One region of the Chryseobacterium sp. MDT2-18 genome, then DNA from elsewhere that is predicted to be linked to it. Evidence: riboswitches for the same ligand, from Rfam matches in the RefSeq annotation. Region 1 holds a riboswitch; the other holds the start of a gene.

Evidence for each region. Region 1 has a riboswitch for S-adenosylmethionine ahead of QF004_RS09895 (O-acetylhomoserine aminocarboxypropyltransferase/cysteine synthase family protein). Riboswitches for the same ligand answer to the same signal wherever they lie in the genome.
Region 2: another riboswitch for S-adenosylmethionine. It lies ahead of QF004_RS07350 (alpha/beta fold hydrolase); the one in region 1 lies ahead of QF004_RS09895 (O-acetylhomoserine aminocarboxypropyltransferase/cysteine synthase family protein).

What each region holds. Positions count from the first base shown of each region.
Region 1 is NZ_JAUSWQ010000009.1:32-9,013, reverse strand. Features, by position in the region: gene gldK (gliding motility lipoprotein GldK) at 1-291, opposite strand, end outside; gene glmS (glutamine--fructose-6-phosphate transaminase (isomerizing)) at 399-2,252, opposite strand; gene QF004_RS09920 (DUF4270 family protein) at 2,287-3,876, opposite strand; gene QF004_RS09915 (glycogen/starch synthase) at 3,892-4,662, opposite strand; gene panC (pantoate--beta-alanine ligase) at 4,859-5,707, shown strand; gene QF004_RS09905 (hypothetical protein) at 5,879-6,445, shown strand; gene QF004_RS09900 (dodecin family protein) at 6,531-6,728, opposite strand; SAM riboswitch class I at 7,121-7,226, shown strand; gene QF004_RS09895 (O-acetylhomoserine aminocarboxypropyltransferase/cysteine synthase family protein) at 7,360-8,655, shown strand; partial or broken gene QF004_RS09890 (transposase) at 8,774-8,909, shown strand.
Region 2 is NZ_JAUSWQ010000005.1:190,824-199,805, forward strand. Features, by position in the region: gene metH (methionine synthase) at 1-1,999, opposite strand, end outside; gene QF004_RS07340 (homocysteine S-methyltransferase family protein) at 2,073-3,083, opposite strand; gene QF004_RS07345 (homoserine dehydrogenase) at 3,111-4,649, opposite strand; gene QF004_RS07350 (alpha/beta fold hydrolase) at 4,639-5,589, opposite strand; SAM riboswitch class I at 5,643-5,746, opposite strand; gene QF004_RS07355 (glucosidase) at 5,863-8,484, shown strand; gene QF004_RS07360 (OsmC family protein) at 8,847-8,982, opposite strand, start outside.

The sequences.
Region 1 (8,982 bases):
ATACTCGGCATTAGTGATTTCGGTTTCATCCATAAAGAACGAAGAAACAGTAACCGTTTTAAGCGTTGCCTTTTCGGGAGTATTGGTAAAATCCTGATCAGCTAAACCCATCACATAAGACCCGGCAGGAATTGCCACCATACCGTAAGGTCTTTCTGAAACAAAGGATTTTGATTTGTTTCTGGGTATCAACTCTCCTTTGGATCCTCCCTTGCCGGCTGAGCTTCCCCCGCTTTTTGAACACGAGATTACTACAGTAGCTGATAATAATATAAGGAATACTCTTTTCATTCTAATAATTGAAATTAAGCGGTAAATATATAATTTTTTGGAAAAACATTTATGATTTTTTTTCCAAAACGTAAAAATGTCTGTATTATTTTACAATCATTTACTTTTTATTCAACAGTAACTGATTTTGCAAGGTTTCTCGGTTGGTCAACATTGGCTCCTCGGTACACTGCAATATAATAAGCCAGTAATTGTAAAGGTACGGAGGCGATAATTGGGGAGAAACATTCTGAAGTTTCCGGGAATTCAATTACATAATCTGCCACAGAAGCAACTTGCGTGTCACCCTTGTTTACCACTGCAATAACTTTACCTTTTCGCGCTTTAATTTCCTGAACGTTACTTACAATTTTGTCATAATGCCCTTTTTTCGGAGCGATAATAACGATTGGCATATTTTCATCGATCAAAGCGATCGGACCATGCTTCATTTCGGCTGCAGGATATCCTTCTGCATGAATATAAGAGATTTCTTTTAACTTCAAAGCTCCTTCCAGCGCAGCAGGGAAATTATATCCTCTTCCTAAATAAAGGAAATTCTGGGCATCAACAAAGTTCTTTGCAATTTCCTTTGTAATTTCGTGGGTGGTTTCTAAAACTTCCTGAACTTTTTGCGGAATGGTATCCAGTTCGGTGATTAATCTCATGAACTCCTGATTGCTCAAATGTCCGTTGTGCTTCCCTAATTTTAAAGCAATCAAAGAAAGAACGGTCAACTGGGCAGTAAACGCTTTTGTTGAAGCAACACCGATTTCCGGTCCTGCGTGCGTATAAGAGCCTGCATCAGTAACTCTTGAAATGGAGGAATCGACGACGTTACAAATTCCGTACACGAAAGCGCCTCTCTCTTTAGCCATTTTAATAGCGGCCATCGTATCGGCAGTTTCACCTGACTGTGAAATTGCAATCACGATATCTTTTTCAGAAATAATTGGATTTCTATATCTAAATTCCGAAGCATATTCTACTTCTACAGGGATTCTTGCAAACTCCTCGATTAAATATTCTCCGATAAGACCGGCATGCCAAGAAGTACCACAAGCGATAATGGTGATTTTCTGTGCTTGGTTTAATCTTTCCAGGTTATCCCAGATTCCGGCCATTTTGATGATCCCTTCTTCTACCAATAGTCTGCCTCTTAAAGTATCGTGAATCGATTTTGGCTGTTCGAAAATTTCCTTTAACATGAAATGTTCGTAACCTCCTTTTTCAATCTGCTCCAAACTCAGTTTTAACTGTTGAACTTCCGGGGTAATTTTTACATTATCTTTAATATTTCTGATGTCAACACCGTTTTCTAAAGAAATAGTAGCCATGTGACCTTCTTCTAAATAAACGGCCTCTTTTGTAAATTCAACAAAAGGAGAAGCATCCGAAGCAATGAAATATTCATTATTTCCTAAACCGATGGCTAAAGGAGAACCTAATCTGGCAACCACCAATACTCCGGGAAAATCTTCGTGCATCACTGTAATTGCATACGCACCGAAAACTTCATTTAAAGCATAACGAACTGCCGTAGGGAAATCCATTTCCTCATTAATATCCATAATGTATTGGATGAGATTCACCAATACTTCTGTGTCTGTTTCTGACTGAAAAGCAAATCCTTTCTCGGTCAACATAATTTTCAGGGTATCATAGTTTTCGATAATCCCATTATGAACCAAAGCGATTTTTTCATTATTTGAAAGATGTGGATGTGAATTTCTATCACTTGGAACCCCGTGTGTTGCCCATCGGGTATGCCCCATTCCTATATGTGCGGTACCTGCTAAATTTCCTGAAATAGCGACCAAATCATCTACTTTACCTTTCGTCTTTGAAACACTAAAAACTGAATTATCATTTTCGAGTACAATTCCCGCACTGTCATATCCTCTATACTCTAATCTGCGAAGCCCATTGATTACAACTTCATAAGCATCCTGAAAACCAGTATATCCTACAATTCCACACATATAATATCTTATTTTTTAGTTATTGTTTTTCTAATTATTGTTTTTGTCCGTAAGTCAGGATCAATCTTGCACTTTTATCATTGCCTGGATTTGTAAGATCGGTTCCTACCAATACCGCTCTGTTAGGGGTGTAACTTCTGGTATTAAAATTCTGAGCACCTAAAGAAGGATATAAAGATCCTACTAAATTACCTCCGGCATCTGTAGTATAAGCACCAACATTTAATATCAGATCGTAATTGCGTTCTTGTTTTTCAATAATATTTTTAAAGGTCTGCGTAATTCCAATATCATAGTATGCTGGATTTTTTTGCAAATCATAGGCTTTCACCAAATTATAAATTCCGGTGCCTGCTAAAGCACTCATGTCAAGCAAATAATTGTCAAGATATTCTTTCTCCCCTGGTTTAGGAGCTAAGTTTCTTTGTCTTACAACAAAATAATTAGGTTTTGCGTAATTATTAGACCAACTGGATACATCAGTATAGATACGGATTTTGGCTGAAATAATACCAATCTTATTATTGTTAAATAAAGTTCTGATATTGGCAACATCTGCAGCTGGAACCCGAAGACCAATTCCCGGGCCTCCCATTCCCTGTGCAAAAAGCTTTGCATCACCGGTTATTTGGTTTGTTGTCGCTAAAGCAGTTGCCGAAGGTGTTCCTGTCCTGTTGAAAGCAATCTGATTAAAAAACGCATTAGAACCTCCCATATTCATCATGTACACCGACTGCTCTCTGGTGGTTACTCCATTAGTGACTTTATCATTTTTGTAATAAAGATTAAGCTCTGTGGTAGTAGGATCAAAATTAAGAAGATAGCCGTCGTTTTCATCAACAGAAACTTTAATCCCTTTAAAATATCTTATAAATGAAGCTGCATCGGCAAGCTCCGGAGAAGAGGCTTTATTAATAATCTGATTCGCAAAAAACGCACTGTCTAAAGGGATTCTCAGTGCAGCACTTCTTTCAAACAATACTGTATTATCACTCGTTTTGGTCACTTTAACCAAATGAACATTTCCGTCAAAAGTTTTTGCGCCAATCTGCGCACCTGTATTCACAACTTTGTTAGAATAAACGACATCCGTATTTGAACCTAAAAAGTCGGTAACTTCATAAACCTTAAAGTTCAAAAGCGTTTTCCCTCCAATTTTGGTATTACCATATTTAATCACTGGATAGGTACTGACAACTTTTTTCGACGGTACAGCACCTTCCGGATAAATATATTTATCATTGGTCACTGTAGTCACAGAATCTGCTGCATACTGCGGCTTAATGACCAATACCGCTGAATCCAGTTTTGCATTGGTTCCAAAATCGGGATTTGCTCCAGATAATCTAACCTGAGAAACGTATGCAGATTTCTGCATTCCAAATTGAGACTCCGAAAAAGCGCCCAAAGTTGCACTTTGCAACCGCGCCGCATCTGTTCTTATGGAATCGTGATTATTGGAATTATAAGCGATAATGGGGTAAGATACTTCCTTCCCTTTCGCTCCGTCTTGAAAAAATTGTGAACCCAACTGATCTGCATCCGGTTCACAATTCACTAAAATTAAACTCCCAATTACTAATGTTGCAGTAATTTTGAATAATTCTTGGATATTTCTTATCATTAAATATAAATTGATTTAGTATAATTTGTTGATTGAATCAGCGTCTATATATTCTGATTTGGCCGTTTTAGTATCGGTGAAAGCTTTGTTAAGATCCTCTTCAAGGAATTCATCACCTTTTATTACTAAATCAACCATATCGATACTTTCGATAACGAAACTCTGAAAACTTGGATTCTTAAACGCTTTTAGTCCGGTTATATTGTCGAACTTCATTTTTTCTTCTACAGATTCAGATAATGCCATGTTATCTTCATTATAAACAGAAAGCACTATTTTTGAATCATTAAAATAAGAATCATTTTTGTAAAAAGTCTTTAAATAAACCGGTATAAATGAGGCCATCCATCCATTCAGGTGAATCACATCGGGCACCCAGTTAAGCTTTTTGATGGTTTCGATCACTCCTCTGGCAAAGAAAATCGCACGTTCATCATTATCGGTGAAAGGCTGTCCTTTATCGTCGATGTAGAATTGTTTTCTCTTGAAATACTCCTCATTGTCGATGAAATAAACCTGCAATCTCTCTCCCGGTAAGGATGCTACCTTAATAATCAGGGGTTGATCCAAATCATTAATAATAATATTCATTCCGGATAGACGAATTACCTCATGCAATTGAAATTTTCTTTCGCTGATCTGGCCAAATTTTGGCATAAACACTCTCACATCATTTCCGTCTTGGTGCATTTTGAGTGCCATTTTACTCACCATTGTCGCCATATTGTTATCTTCCTGATAAGGAGACATCTCCGTGGTTACATATAAAATCTTTTGGTTCGGCATAAATTCTAACTTTCTTCTAAATTTTTGGGCAGAATATTCTACAAGGCAAATTTACGAAATTTTAATGTAATAATTTTTAATTAACATTAATTAAGATTATTACCCAAAAAAAATGACAGTATTCCAAAAAAATCATAAAAATTTACCTGCCCGTTTGCGGGAAATTGTTATTTTTACAAGGATAATCTAATTAATTATGGAAATTTTCAGAGACAAAAAAACACTTATAGATTACGTCGAAAGACAGAAAGAAATGGGCAAAAAAATCGGTTTTGCTCCAACAATGGGTGCATTACACGAAGGCCATCTTTCACTGTACAAAATAGCCACCGCAGAAAACGATCTGGTTATTTCCTCCATTTTCGTGAATCCTACTCAATTCAATAATCCTGATGATTTAACCAAATACCCGCGTGATACCGAACGGGATATTGCGCTACTGAAAAACACCGGAATTGTTGATGCCTTATATCTGCCAGAAGTTGCCGATCTCTATCCAGACGGACTAAAAAGTAAATCCTATGATTTCGATGGTCTGGAAAATGAAATGGAAGGTAAGTTTCGTCCCGGACATTTTGATGGAGTAGGAACAGTAGTAGAAGAACTGTTAAGACAGGTAAAACCCAACAATGCTTACTTCGGGGAAAAAGATTATCAACAATTGGCTATTATCGAAAAGCTGGTCGACCAGCTACACCTTCCTGTGAAAATCCACGGTGCACCAATTTATCGGGAAGCAAATGGGCTCGCCATGAGTTCTCGAAATGAAAGACTAACCCCTGTTCAAAGAGATGCAGCCAAAGTGATTCACGATACTTTGTTAAAAGTAAATGACTGGTTCCGGGTCATTACCGTTCCTGAAATAAATAAACGCGTGAAAGATATTTTTGATGACCAGCGCGGAATGACTTTAGAATATTTTGAAATCGCCGATGAAAAAACTTTAAAACAAACCGATTTCTTTTATAAAGATAAAAAGTACCGCGCGTTTATCGTCGTAAATGTTGGTACAGTGCGGTTAATTGACAATTTGCATTTGGATTAAATTCTTTGAAACCTAAAAAAGAGTGTACTTATATTGATGCTCAACTCCGAATATTTGAAAAATAAATGACAACATATAAATACTTTTCATAAATTCCCCTGGGTATCCATCTTCAGGGGATTTTTTGTATGTTTAACTTTTTATTAATAACCTCTTATCAAAAACGAAAACATGAAAGCACTGCTCTATCTTGCACTCCTGCTTCCCGTCAATTTTCTGGCGCAGGAAAAAACAAATTCCGAAAAATTCTGGACACAATTAGCAGCACATTGCGGAAAAGCGTATGAAGGTGAAATAATTTCCGGAGGTGCTGAAGGCGACGGATTTACCGGCAAAAAACTCATAATGCACGTTCGGTCATGTGAAAAAAAAGAGATTAAAATTCCTTTTTTCGTAGGTGACGATAAATCCCGAACGTGGGTCCTGCATATTAATCCCGATAAAATTTTAAGTTTAAAACACGACCACCGAAATCCCGACGGGACCGAAGAAAAAGTAACGCAATATGGTGGCACAAGTTCAAATGTAGGTCTGGAGAACCTTCAAATGTTTCCTGCTGATGCACATACCACCCAGATGTTGCCGAAAGCAGCTACCAATATTTGGTGGTTCACCATTGATAGTGAAAGTTTCACTTATAACCTTCGCAGAGTCGGAAGCGACCGTTTGTTCACCGTACGATTTGATTTGACTAAAACGATTGAAACACCAGGCGCGCCTTGGGGAACAAAAAATTAAAATCAATCGCTAAATCATAAATCCAGTATAAAAAACATCCATTTTGAGTCTACAAAATGGATGTTTTTCATTGCCGAATAGCTGATTATTCAACCCTGAAAGAAACCTTACAAACGCATCCGTAAGTTGAAATTTCACCATCTTTCACATGGCATTTCATATCTTTTACATAAACGCTGTCGATGTTTTTTATGGTTCTCGAAACTTCTTTTACGGCATTTCTCACAGCGTCATCGAAACTAATTTCTGAAGTAGCAATTACTTCAAGTACTTTTACAATCATAACAGGTGTTTTTAGGTTACCCTAAATTTAATTTAAACATTTCAAACCAAAGAAGATTTAACAAACTTTAATACAATACATTAAGGAATAAATTTTAATCTAATCATTAGGTGCTCAGATAAAAATCCCAGACAAAAACAGAAAAATTAATGATCAAATCTGAACCAGTCATTCTGAAATCTGCGATTATCAACTCCAAAATTTGAGCTTAAACGATAAAATAACAATACCTATTTTTTAAATAAAGCGAAATCATAAAAAAATACTGTTACTATTTAAATCTACTTATAAATCAATAGTTTAAAAAAAAAACGTAAAATGTAACTGGCATTTTTTGGAAATTCAAAATATTTATATAGATTTGCAGTCTTAAACGTTCTTTAAAACATCGCAACTTATTCAGAAAAGTGGAGGGAATTGACCCTATGAAACTTTGGCAACCTGTTTAGAAATAAATAAGGTGCAAAATTCAACTCGCCAGCGCGGGAAAGATAAGTCAGATATTAAAATTTAGAAAATAGAATTTCTATATATTAAGCTCTTTTGATTTGTCGAAAGAGCTTTTTTTATGCTCTTTCGACAAGTATTTTCAAAGGATAAGTTGCAAAATTTAAAACAAATTAATTAAAATATGAGCAATTTAAAATTTGAAACTTTACAGGTTCACGCCGGTCAAACCGTAGATCCAACCACCAACTCACGAGCTGTTCCGCTCTATCAAACCGCCTGCTATACTTTTAATGATGCAGATCATGCAGCTAATCTTTTTGGGTTAAAAGAATTCGGAAATATCTATACGCGACTGATGAATCCAACCACCGATGTTTTCGAAAAAAGAATGGCTGCTTTGCACGGCGGTATCGCCGCTTTGGCAACAAGTTCGGGACATGCCGCACAGTTTTTAGCATTGACCAACATCCTGCAAAACGGCGACAATTTCGTGAGTTCTCCCTATTTATACGGCGGAAGTTTTAACCAGTTCAAAGTCTCCTTTAAAAAATTAGGGATAGAAACGCGCTTCGCAGATAATAATGATCCAGAAAATTTCGACCGGTTGATTGACGAAAATACGAAAGCCATTTATTTGGAAACCATTGGAAATCCAAGTTTAAATATCCCGGATTTTGAGGCAATTGCGGAAGTTGCCAAAAAACACGGTATCCCATTAATTGTCGATAATACTTTTGGTGCTGGCGGTTATCTTTTTCAGCCCCTGAAGCATGGTGCGAATATCGTGGTAGAATCTGCTACCAAATGGATCGGTGGGCACGGAACTTCTATAGGCGGAATCATTATTGATGGTGGAAATTTCGATTGGGGTAACGGAAAATTTCCGCAATTATCCGAACCTTCTGAAAGTTATCACGGCTTGGTATTTTCAGATGTTTTTGGGGTAGATTCTCAGTTTGGAAATATCGCATTCATCATTAAAGCCAGAGTTGAAGGTATGCGTGATTTCGGCCCTGTGATTTCTCCTTTCAATTCTTTTCTTTTGTTGCAGGGTTTAGAAACATTGTCGCTTCGCTTAGAAAGAACGGTGAGCAATGCGCAAACCATCGCTGACTATTTGGAAGATCATCCTAAAGTAGAAAAGGTACTATATCCGGGATTATCGAGTTTTCCGGATCATGAAAATGCCAAAAAATATTTAAAAAAAGGTTTTGGCGGCGTGCTTAGTTTTGACATTAAAGGAGGAAAAGAATCCGCTGTGAAATTCATTAATCATTTATCCCTGATCAGTCACGTTGCGAATGTTGGAGATTCGAAAACTTTGATTATCAATCCATCATCAACGACTCACGAACAACTTTCTGAAGCCGAACAAGAAAAAGCAGGCATTCGCCCAGGCCAAATAAGATTGAGTGTGGGAATCGAACATATTGACGATATTATCGCTGATTTGGAATCAGGTTTTTCGATCATTTAATTATTAAAGTTAAAAGAAAAGAGTGAATAATTTCACTCTTTTTTTATTTAATAAATATTTAGTTTATAATCTAACAGAGGAAATTTAGCCATTTTATTTTTCTCAAGTTTCCTTGTAAAACTACTTCAATCATCGAAGTACAAATGCATCCGCAGAATCTTTCAACGCAAAAAATTAAAAAATTCAGAAGCAACTTCAGAGGAGTCAGAGATCGGGCGTTTTTTCTATTCAGACTACAAAATATTTTTGCATAAACACAACTTTTGATACTGTACTAAAAAAGTGTGTAAAGTAAAAAGTTGTATTTTTAAATTACAACAAATAAAC
Region 2 (8,982 bases), on a different contig from region 1:
TTGCCGGGAAAATTCCAAAAATCCCTTTCGCGGTAAATAATTTTTCATCCAAAATTTTATTTAATAAAACTTTGGCTTCTTTATACAATTCGGTTGCTTGTTCACCCACAAACTCATCAGTTAAAATCTGAGGAAATTTCCCGTGGAGTTCCCAACTTCTGAAAAAAGGAGTCCAATCCATAAAATCTAATAATTCTCTTAAATCTTGATTTTCTATAATATAGATTCCTAAAGTTTTAGGTTTTACGGGTTCTTCGTTTTTCCAGTCGATCGTGAACTTTTGTTTTCTGGCGTCTTCGATAGAAACATATTCTTTTTCAATTTGCCGGTTCAAAAATTTCTCTCGGAAATCTTCATAATCAACTTTTAAATCTGCTTTATACTGTTCATTATTATGATCCAAAAGCTGCGAAACTACGCCAACTGCCCTGGAAGCATCATTGACATGAACAACTGTGTTTCCATATTTGGGGAAGATTTTCACGGCAGTATGCGCTTTTGAAGTGGTGGCACCACCTATTAACAATGGAAAATTCAGATTTTTTCTTTGCAGTTCTTCCGCGACGTGAACCATTTCGTCTAAACTCGGTGTAATCAATCCGCTCAAACCGATCACATCAACATTGTGGTCAATCGCTGCCTGAATAATTTTCTCCGCCGGAACCATGACACCCAAATCGATGATTTCATAATTGTTGCAGCCTAAAACTACGCTCACAATATTTTTTCCAATATCGTGGACATCGCCTTTTACAGTCGCCATCAAAATTTTGCCATTGGGTTTTTGCTTTTCATCTTTTTCCGCTTCAATAAAAGGCTGCAAATAAGCAACGGCTTTTTTCATTACCCGCGCGGATTTTACGACTTGCGGCAAAAACATTTTTCCGCTTCCGAAAAGATCGCCGACAACACCCATTCCGGTCATAAGATTAATTTCAATAACATCTAAAGGTCTTTTAGAAATAATTCTTGCTTCTTCAACATCTTCAATAATGAATCGATCAATTCCTTTTACCAAAGCGTGGGTGATTCTATTTTGTAATGGTTCTTTCCGCCATTCTAATTCTTCTACAAATTCTTTTTTAGTAGATTTTACCCGCTCGGAATAATCTAAAAGTCGCTCGGTTGCGTCGTCTCTTCTGTCGAGCATCACATCTTCTACCAACTCCAGCAACTCTTTCGGAATTTCGTCATACACTTCTAACATCGATGGATTCACAATTCCAATATTCATTCCGGCTCTGATTGCATGATAAAGAAAAACGGAATGCATCGCTTCCCGTACATTATCATTTCCACGGAAAGAAAACGAAACATTGGAAACGCCTCCACTCACCGAAACATTTGCCAAATTTCCTCGAACCCATTTTGTGGCCTCAATGAAATCCAAAGCGTTTCTGCGGTGTTCTTCCATTCCCGTTGCGACGGGGAAAATATTGAGATCGAAAATAATATCCTCGGATGGAAACCCCACTTGGTTCACTAGAATATCGTAGGATCGTTTGCAAATTTCTATTCTTCGGTCGTAATTATCGGCTTGTCCATTTTCGTCGAAAGCCATTACAATTACTGCAGCGCCGTATCTTTTTATCGTCTTTGCATGGCTGATAAATTCCTTTTCTCCTTCTTTTAAACTGATGGAATTCACCACACATTTTCCCTGAACGACCTGTAATCCGGCTTCCAGAATTTCCCATTTTGAGGAATCGATCATCATCGGAATCCGGGAAATATCCGGTTCGGAAGCAATTAAATTCAGGAATTTCACCATTGCCATTTTTCCGTCGAGCAATCCATCATCAAAATTAACATCGAGGATTTGTGCGCCGCCATCCACCTGATCGCGGGCAATATTAAGTGCTTCTGAATAGTTTCCTTCTTTAATGAGTCGAAGAAATTTCTTAGAACCAGCGACATTGGTTCGTTCTCCAACATTAATAAAATTGGATTCCGGCGTTATAATTAAAGGTTCGAGACCTGAGAGTTTTAGATATTTCATAATATTTTAATGTAACAATATAAAAGTGTAGCAATGTAACGATGAAGACCATGATTGGTAAATTGTTACATCACTAAACTGGTACATTTTTTAAACGCGGTACGTAATCCTTCACCAAATCAGCGATGGCTTTGATATGTGGCGGTGTTGTTCCGCAGCAACCGCCAATAATATTGATGAGACCTTTTTCGGCATATTCGCGAATCTGTTCTGCCATAAATTCCGGGCTTTCATCGTATTGACCGAAAGCATTGGGTAATCCTGCATTGGGATAAGCAGAAATATAGAAGTCGGAATTTTTGGATAAAGTTTCCAAATAAGGCGTTAATTGTTTTGCTCCCAAAGCGCAGTTTAATCCAACACTCAATAAATTTAAATGTGAAACAGAAATTAAAAATGCTTCTGCGGTCTGTCCGCTCAAAGTTCGTCCCGAAGCGTCAGTAATCGTTCCCGAAACCATGATTGGAATTTTAATATTTCTTTCTTCCTGAATTTCATCAATCGCAAAAAGCGCTGCTTTCGCATTTAAAGTATCGAAAATTGTTTCGACCAAAAGAATATCTGAACCTCCGTCTAGAAGTGCTTCTGCCTGTAATTTGTACGCCAGTCGCAATTCATCAAAAGTAACCGCCCGAAAACCCGGATCATTCACATCCGGACTTAAACTCGCTGTTTTATTGGTCGGACCCATGGACCCTGCCACAAATCTAGGTTTATCAGGATTTTTTAAAGTAAACTCATCGCAAATTTTGCGCGCAATTTTTGCCGATTCATAATTGAGTTCGTAAACCAATTCTTCCATGTGGTAATCAGCCATAGCGATGGTAGTTCCCGAAAAAGTATTCGTTTCAATAATATCAGCATCGGCTTCTAAATACTTTCTGTGAACTTCTTCGATGGCGTGAGGTTGCGTAAGTGAAAGTAAATCGTTGTTTCCTTTTAGAGAATATTCCCAATCTTTGAATCGTTCACCTCGGTAATCTTCTTCTGAAAATTTATAGCGTTGAAGCATCGTTCCCATCGCCCCATCGAGGACGAGGATTCTTTCATTTAAGACTTTATAAAGTGCTGCTGTATTTTTCATTTTTTTCCAATAAAATTAAAATGACGGTTATTTATTTTCAGATAATCTCAGAATATCTCCGAACACACCTCTGGCAGTTACTTTTGCTCCGGCTCCGGCACCCATAATTACGATCGGATTTTCACCATAACTTTCGGTATAAATTTCAAAAATAGAATCTGAATCTTTTAACTGTCCGAGGGCAGAATTGGAAGGAACTGAAATTAACTGAACATCGAGTTCTCCTTTTTCTTGTTGCAAATCACCATGTAAATCTCCTACCAAACGCAGAACGTGATTTTCTTTTTGATTCTTTTTCAATTCTTCAAAATGCGCATCTAAAAGGTTTAATCCATTCAGAAATTCAGATTGTTCAATCTTTGACAGATGTTCAGGAATTAGACTTTCAACATTGATATCGCTAAATTCATTGCTTAAATCAAGTTCTCTGGCCAGGATTAATAGTTTTCTGGCAACGTCATTTCCTGATAAATCTTCGCGCGGATCCGGCTCTGTGAATCCTTGATCAATCGCTTCTTTCAAAACCGTCGAAAACTTCTCATCACGAACTGAAAAATTATTAAAAATATAACTGAGAGAACCGGAGAAAACGCCTTTTATCCCGGTAATATTTTCTCCCGACAAATGCAGTAATTTAATGGTATCAATTAAAGGTAAACCTGCTCCAACATTGGTTTCATATAAATATTTTTTATTTCTCTTATTTAAAACACGTCGGAAATCCCGGTATTCAGAAATAGATAAAGTGTTGAAAATCTTGTTGGATGAAACCAGATCGAAGCCGTTTTCTGCCAGAAGCGTATAGTTTTTCACAAAATCGACACTTGCGGTATTATCGACTACGATTAGATTTTCGAGTTGATTAACCTGTGAAAACTGTATTAAGGAATCCATGTTCGATTCATGTTCCGCGACTAAAACGTCCTGTTCCCAGTTTTCATTAAACCCTTTTTTATTAAATGCGATTTTTCTGGAATTTGCCACTGCAATAATTTTTAAATCAAGATTTTTACGATTCCTGATTTCTTTTGAATTTTGCAGAACCTGCTCAATCAGCGTCGATCCCACTTTCCCATGTCCGATCACCGCTAAATGGACCGTTTTAGGTTTTGAATTGATTTCGGCTTCGATGATGTTTTTCGCTTTCTCGTCCTGCAAAGAAGTGACCACGATATTGATCCTGTTTTCGGCCGCAATCTGATTCAGAATCAAAGGAAAAATATTATTCCTCGCCAGTTCCGACATGATCTTATTAAAATCTTGGGCAACAAATCCTAAAACAGAAACATTATTAATGCTGAAAATCTGACTTACTTTTCCTGATTTTCTTTCTTTTTCAAATTCATCGATCAAACAGTTCACTGCTTTTTCGGAATCACTTTCGTTCACCAAAACTGAAATGCCGTTTTCTATTGCCTGTTGGGAAATAACGCCCACGCTGATTCTTGCGTAAGTCAGTGCTTTGAAGATTCTGCCGTCGATACCGACTTCGCCTAAGAAATCTTTTCCTTCGAATTTGATGATGGATCTGTTTTTTAAAATCTTTATTGCGGTTTTATTTTTCATGAATGATGGTATTTAAAATTTGATTAAGTTGGTCGTATTCCATTAAAAAAGCGTCGTGCCCGTGAATGGATTTTATTTCGTGGTAGAAAGTATTTGATTTTGATTCGAGTAAAAACTGATAACATTTTTGCATATCAAAAGCGGGGAAAAACAAATCGGAATCGACAGCGATGAGATGAATATTGGCTTTGATTTTTTTGAGTTTCTTTTGATCTGTATTAATGGTCATCAACAGATGATTCATCAACCGATAGGCATTCAAACTAAATCTCTCGTTTAATTTTTCACCGTGGAAACTGAGCCAGTCGTGGGATTTCAGAATCTGCTTTTCTGGATGAATTTCATTTTTAAATCTTTCATTTAAAGATGCCGGCGTTCGGTAACACAACATGGCGTGAATTCTGGCTTTTTGCAAAGGCTGGTCATTTTGATTCAATAAGAATTGCTGAACCAAGCACTGCGCATGCAACCAATCGGAGGTTTTATAATCACAGGCTACCGGAATGAAACTTTCTGCCAAGTCGGGTTTTAATGCCAACATTTCCCAGCCAATCGCTCCGCCTAAGGATCCGCCAATCAAAGTATGAAGTCTGGAAATATTTAAAAATGATAAACCTTTAAGGAAAATAGCCGCAATATCTTTTGGTGCAAAATCCTGTTCATTTTCAATTAAATTTCCATCGAAACCATTGCCGGGAATATTAAAACAGATGACAGAAAAAGTATTGGTATCAATAATTTTATGCTCTCCGATTAAAGAATTCCACCAGCCGTTTTCTCCGGCAACATTCGAATTTCCGGTTAAGGCATGATTGACCAAAATAATTGGAGCAGCGTGTAAATCTTTACCATAAAGTTGATACGATAAATCAATATCAAGGATTTTTCCTGATACTAAATGATGATTTTTGAGTTTGAGATGTTGTAGCGAATTTTTCAATTTTTCTTAAAATTAAAATTGAAAATGCTACCTGAGAAAGGTAAAAATAGTTTCTGTTATCTCTTCCCAAATCGGGATAGAATGTAGCACCTTCTCCGTTTCCGAAGGGTTGCCAAGGTTTCATTGAGTCTAATCTCTCCACCTTTCTTAATAACATTTTCAAATATGTAAATGAACTTATTTCGGTGCAAAGGAAAGCATTAAAATATAATCTCACAAATTTTAGGAATCTATTTTATTCCTTAATTTCGCACCAGAAATTATTTTAGAAAGATGACGGAGAAAGAAAGAATGCTCGATGAGAACTGGAAAACGTGGGGACCGTACGTAAGCAACAGACAATGGGGAACGGTTCGGGAAGATTACAGCAATGATGGAAATGCCTGGGGATATACAACTTACAACCAGGCCATCAGCAGAGCCTATCGCTGGAGTGAGGACGGAATCGCAGGAATCTGTGACTCTAAACAAAGATTATGTTTTGCTTTTTCATTTTGGAACCGCAAAGACAAAATGATCAAAGAACGTTTCTTTGGATTGAGTAATCATGAAGGAAATCATGGCGAGGATTTAAAAGAACTCTACTATTATCTGGATAATACACCGACCCATTCTTACATGAAAATGGTGTATAAATATCCGGTCAGTGAATTTCCTTATGACTATTTAATTGCAGAAAACGCAAGGAGATCGAAGCACGATCCGGAATTTGAGTTGATCGACACCGGGATATTTAATGACAATAATTACTTTGATCTTTTCATTGAATATGCTAAAATAAATCATGATGATTATCTAATCCGTGTCACGGCAGTAAACCGGAGCCGTCACAAAGCGCCGCTTGTTATTTTACCAACAATCTGGTTTAGAAACAACTGGAACTGGGGCTTCGGAGATTATCAACCTCAACTAAAATCTTCGGCAACCGGCGACATTGAAATTCATCATGAGTCTTTACCCGTCATCAAATTATATTCCCGGGATCAAAATACAGAAGCTCTTTTTTGCAATAACGAAAGTAATCCGGCTACAATTCATGGCGCGAGCAGTGAACCAAAATACTATAAAGACGGCATCAATAATTTTATAATTCATGACGACCGAAATGCTGTAAATCCTGACCAAACCGGAACTAAAGCCTGTTTCGCAATCGATACAGAAATTGAAGCCGGCGAAAGCAAAACTTTCGATTTCCGGTTGAGTCCGCATGATATGAAAAATGCTTTCTTTGACTTCGACGACGTTTTTAGTTTAAGAAAAAAAGAAGCCGACGAATACTACCAAGGAATCCAAAAAGAAATTACCGATGAAGAAGAAAAAATGATTCAAAGACAGGCATTTGCAGGACTATTATGGAACAAACAGTTCTACCATTATAATGTCTCTAAATGGCTGAAAGGAGAGCCGAAACTGAATGCCCCAAGAAATTTCCATCATCATGTGAGAAATAAAGAATGGGAACACATGCAGAATAAGGACATTATTTCGATGCCCGACAAATGGGAATATCCGTGGTTTGCGACGTGGGATTTGGCGTTTCACTGTGTCCCTTTTGCTATTCTGGATTCAGGTTTTGCGAAACAACAATTAAGGTTACTCACGAAAGAATGGTACATTCATCCGAACGGACAGTTGCCGGCTTATGAGTGGGATTTCAGCGACGTCAATCCGCCTGTTCATGCGTGGTCCACTTTCCGGGTTTTTAAAATTGACCAGATGATCAACGGAAAACCCGATGTCCCTTTTCTGGAAAGTGTTTTTCAAAAATTATTATTGAATTTTACCTGGTGGGTGAACCGAAAAGATAAAAAAGGAAACAATGTCTTTGGTGGCGGATTTTTAGGCTTGGATAATATCGGTGCTTTTGACCGTAATATGGAATTCAAAAACGGCGACCATTTAGAGCAGGCCGACGGCACGAGTTGGATGGCGATGTTTGCTCTGAACATGATGCGGATTTCAATGGAACTGGCACAGTACAATCCGATTTATGAAGATATGGCGATTAAATTTTTCGAGCATTATCTCTATATCGCCGAAGCCATGGAAAATATCGGCGAAACGAAAAATGGTTTGTGGAATGACGAAGACGGTTTTTTCTACGACCTTCTGCAATTGAACAATGGCGATTCTATTTCCTTAAAATTGAGAAGTATTGTTGGGTTAATTCCTTTGTTTGCCGTAGAAATTGTAGAACACAGTATGCTGGAAAAACTGCCTAATTTTCTGGATAGAATGCAGTGGATTCTTAAAAACAAACCGCATTTGGCTGATTTGGTTTCACATTGGGAAGTAGAAGGAAAAGGCGGAAAACACCTGATGAGCATTCTGCGAAAAACCCGGCTGAAAAGAGTTCTGTGCCGAATGGTTGATGAAAATGAATTCTTATCAGATTACGGAATCCGTTCGATGTCGAAAATTTATGAAAATGAGCCCTATCTCTTCACCGTCGATGGCAAAGATTTCAAAGTAAAATATACTCCTGCAGAAAGTGACAGCAGCATGTTCGGGGGTAACAGCAACTGGCGCGGCCCCATTTGGTTCCCAATTAATTTTCTGATTGTAGAGAGTTTACAGCGTTTCCATTATTATTATGGCGACAGTTTGCAGATCGAATATCCTACCAACAGCGGAAAAAGCCGGAATCTCGATTTTATCGCTACCGACTTGAGCAAAAGACTCTACTCGATTTTCAGTAAAGATGAAAACGGGAACAGGCCTTTCAATGGCGGAAATGATCTGTTGAACCACAATGAATTTTTCAAAAACTACATTATGTTTCACGAATATTTCAACGGTGATACGGGCGAAGGAATTGGTGCATCTCACCAAACCGGCTGGACGGCGACGATTGCAAAATTGATACAGCCGAGAATGGGTTCGAGGCCGAGGTAAGAATTATGAAAAAGCAGCATTTTGAAATGCTGCTTTTATTATTTTTAAATGTGATTGATCAGTTTCTACAAATTTTTAAATCTGTTTAATGGATTTCAGTTCGGTTAAGGATTTTTTCATTATAAAATTCTGAAAAATAAATATTACTAAAGTAAGACAAATGATAATTTCGGCAACAATTCCTGATACATATCCGATTTTATAAGCCATTGATTCAGTTGAACTGCTTATGATTATACTATCTTTAATAAATATTATTTTTCGTAATGCAGCAACACCTTTAACTAATAAATATATACACGCGACATAATAAAATATCTTTTTATTCATTTTTTTATTCATTTTTTTATTTAAAATTTTTACTATATTCCTACTTTCTCACCATTCACGAAAACCTCGTAATTCACCGTCACATTCGGTTCCAGGGTTTTAGAAACCGAACAGTATTTTTCGAAAGATAATGCAGCGGCTCGTTCGGCTTTTTTCGGATCTATATTT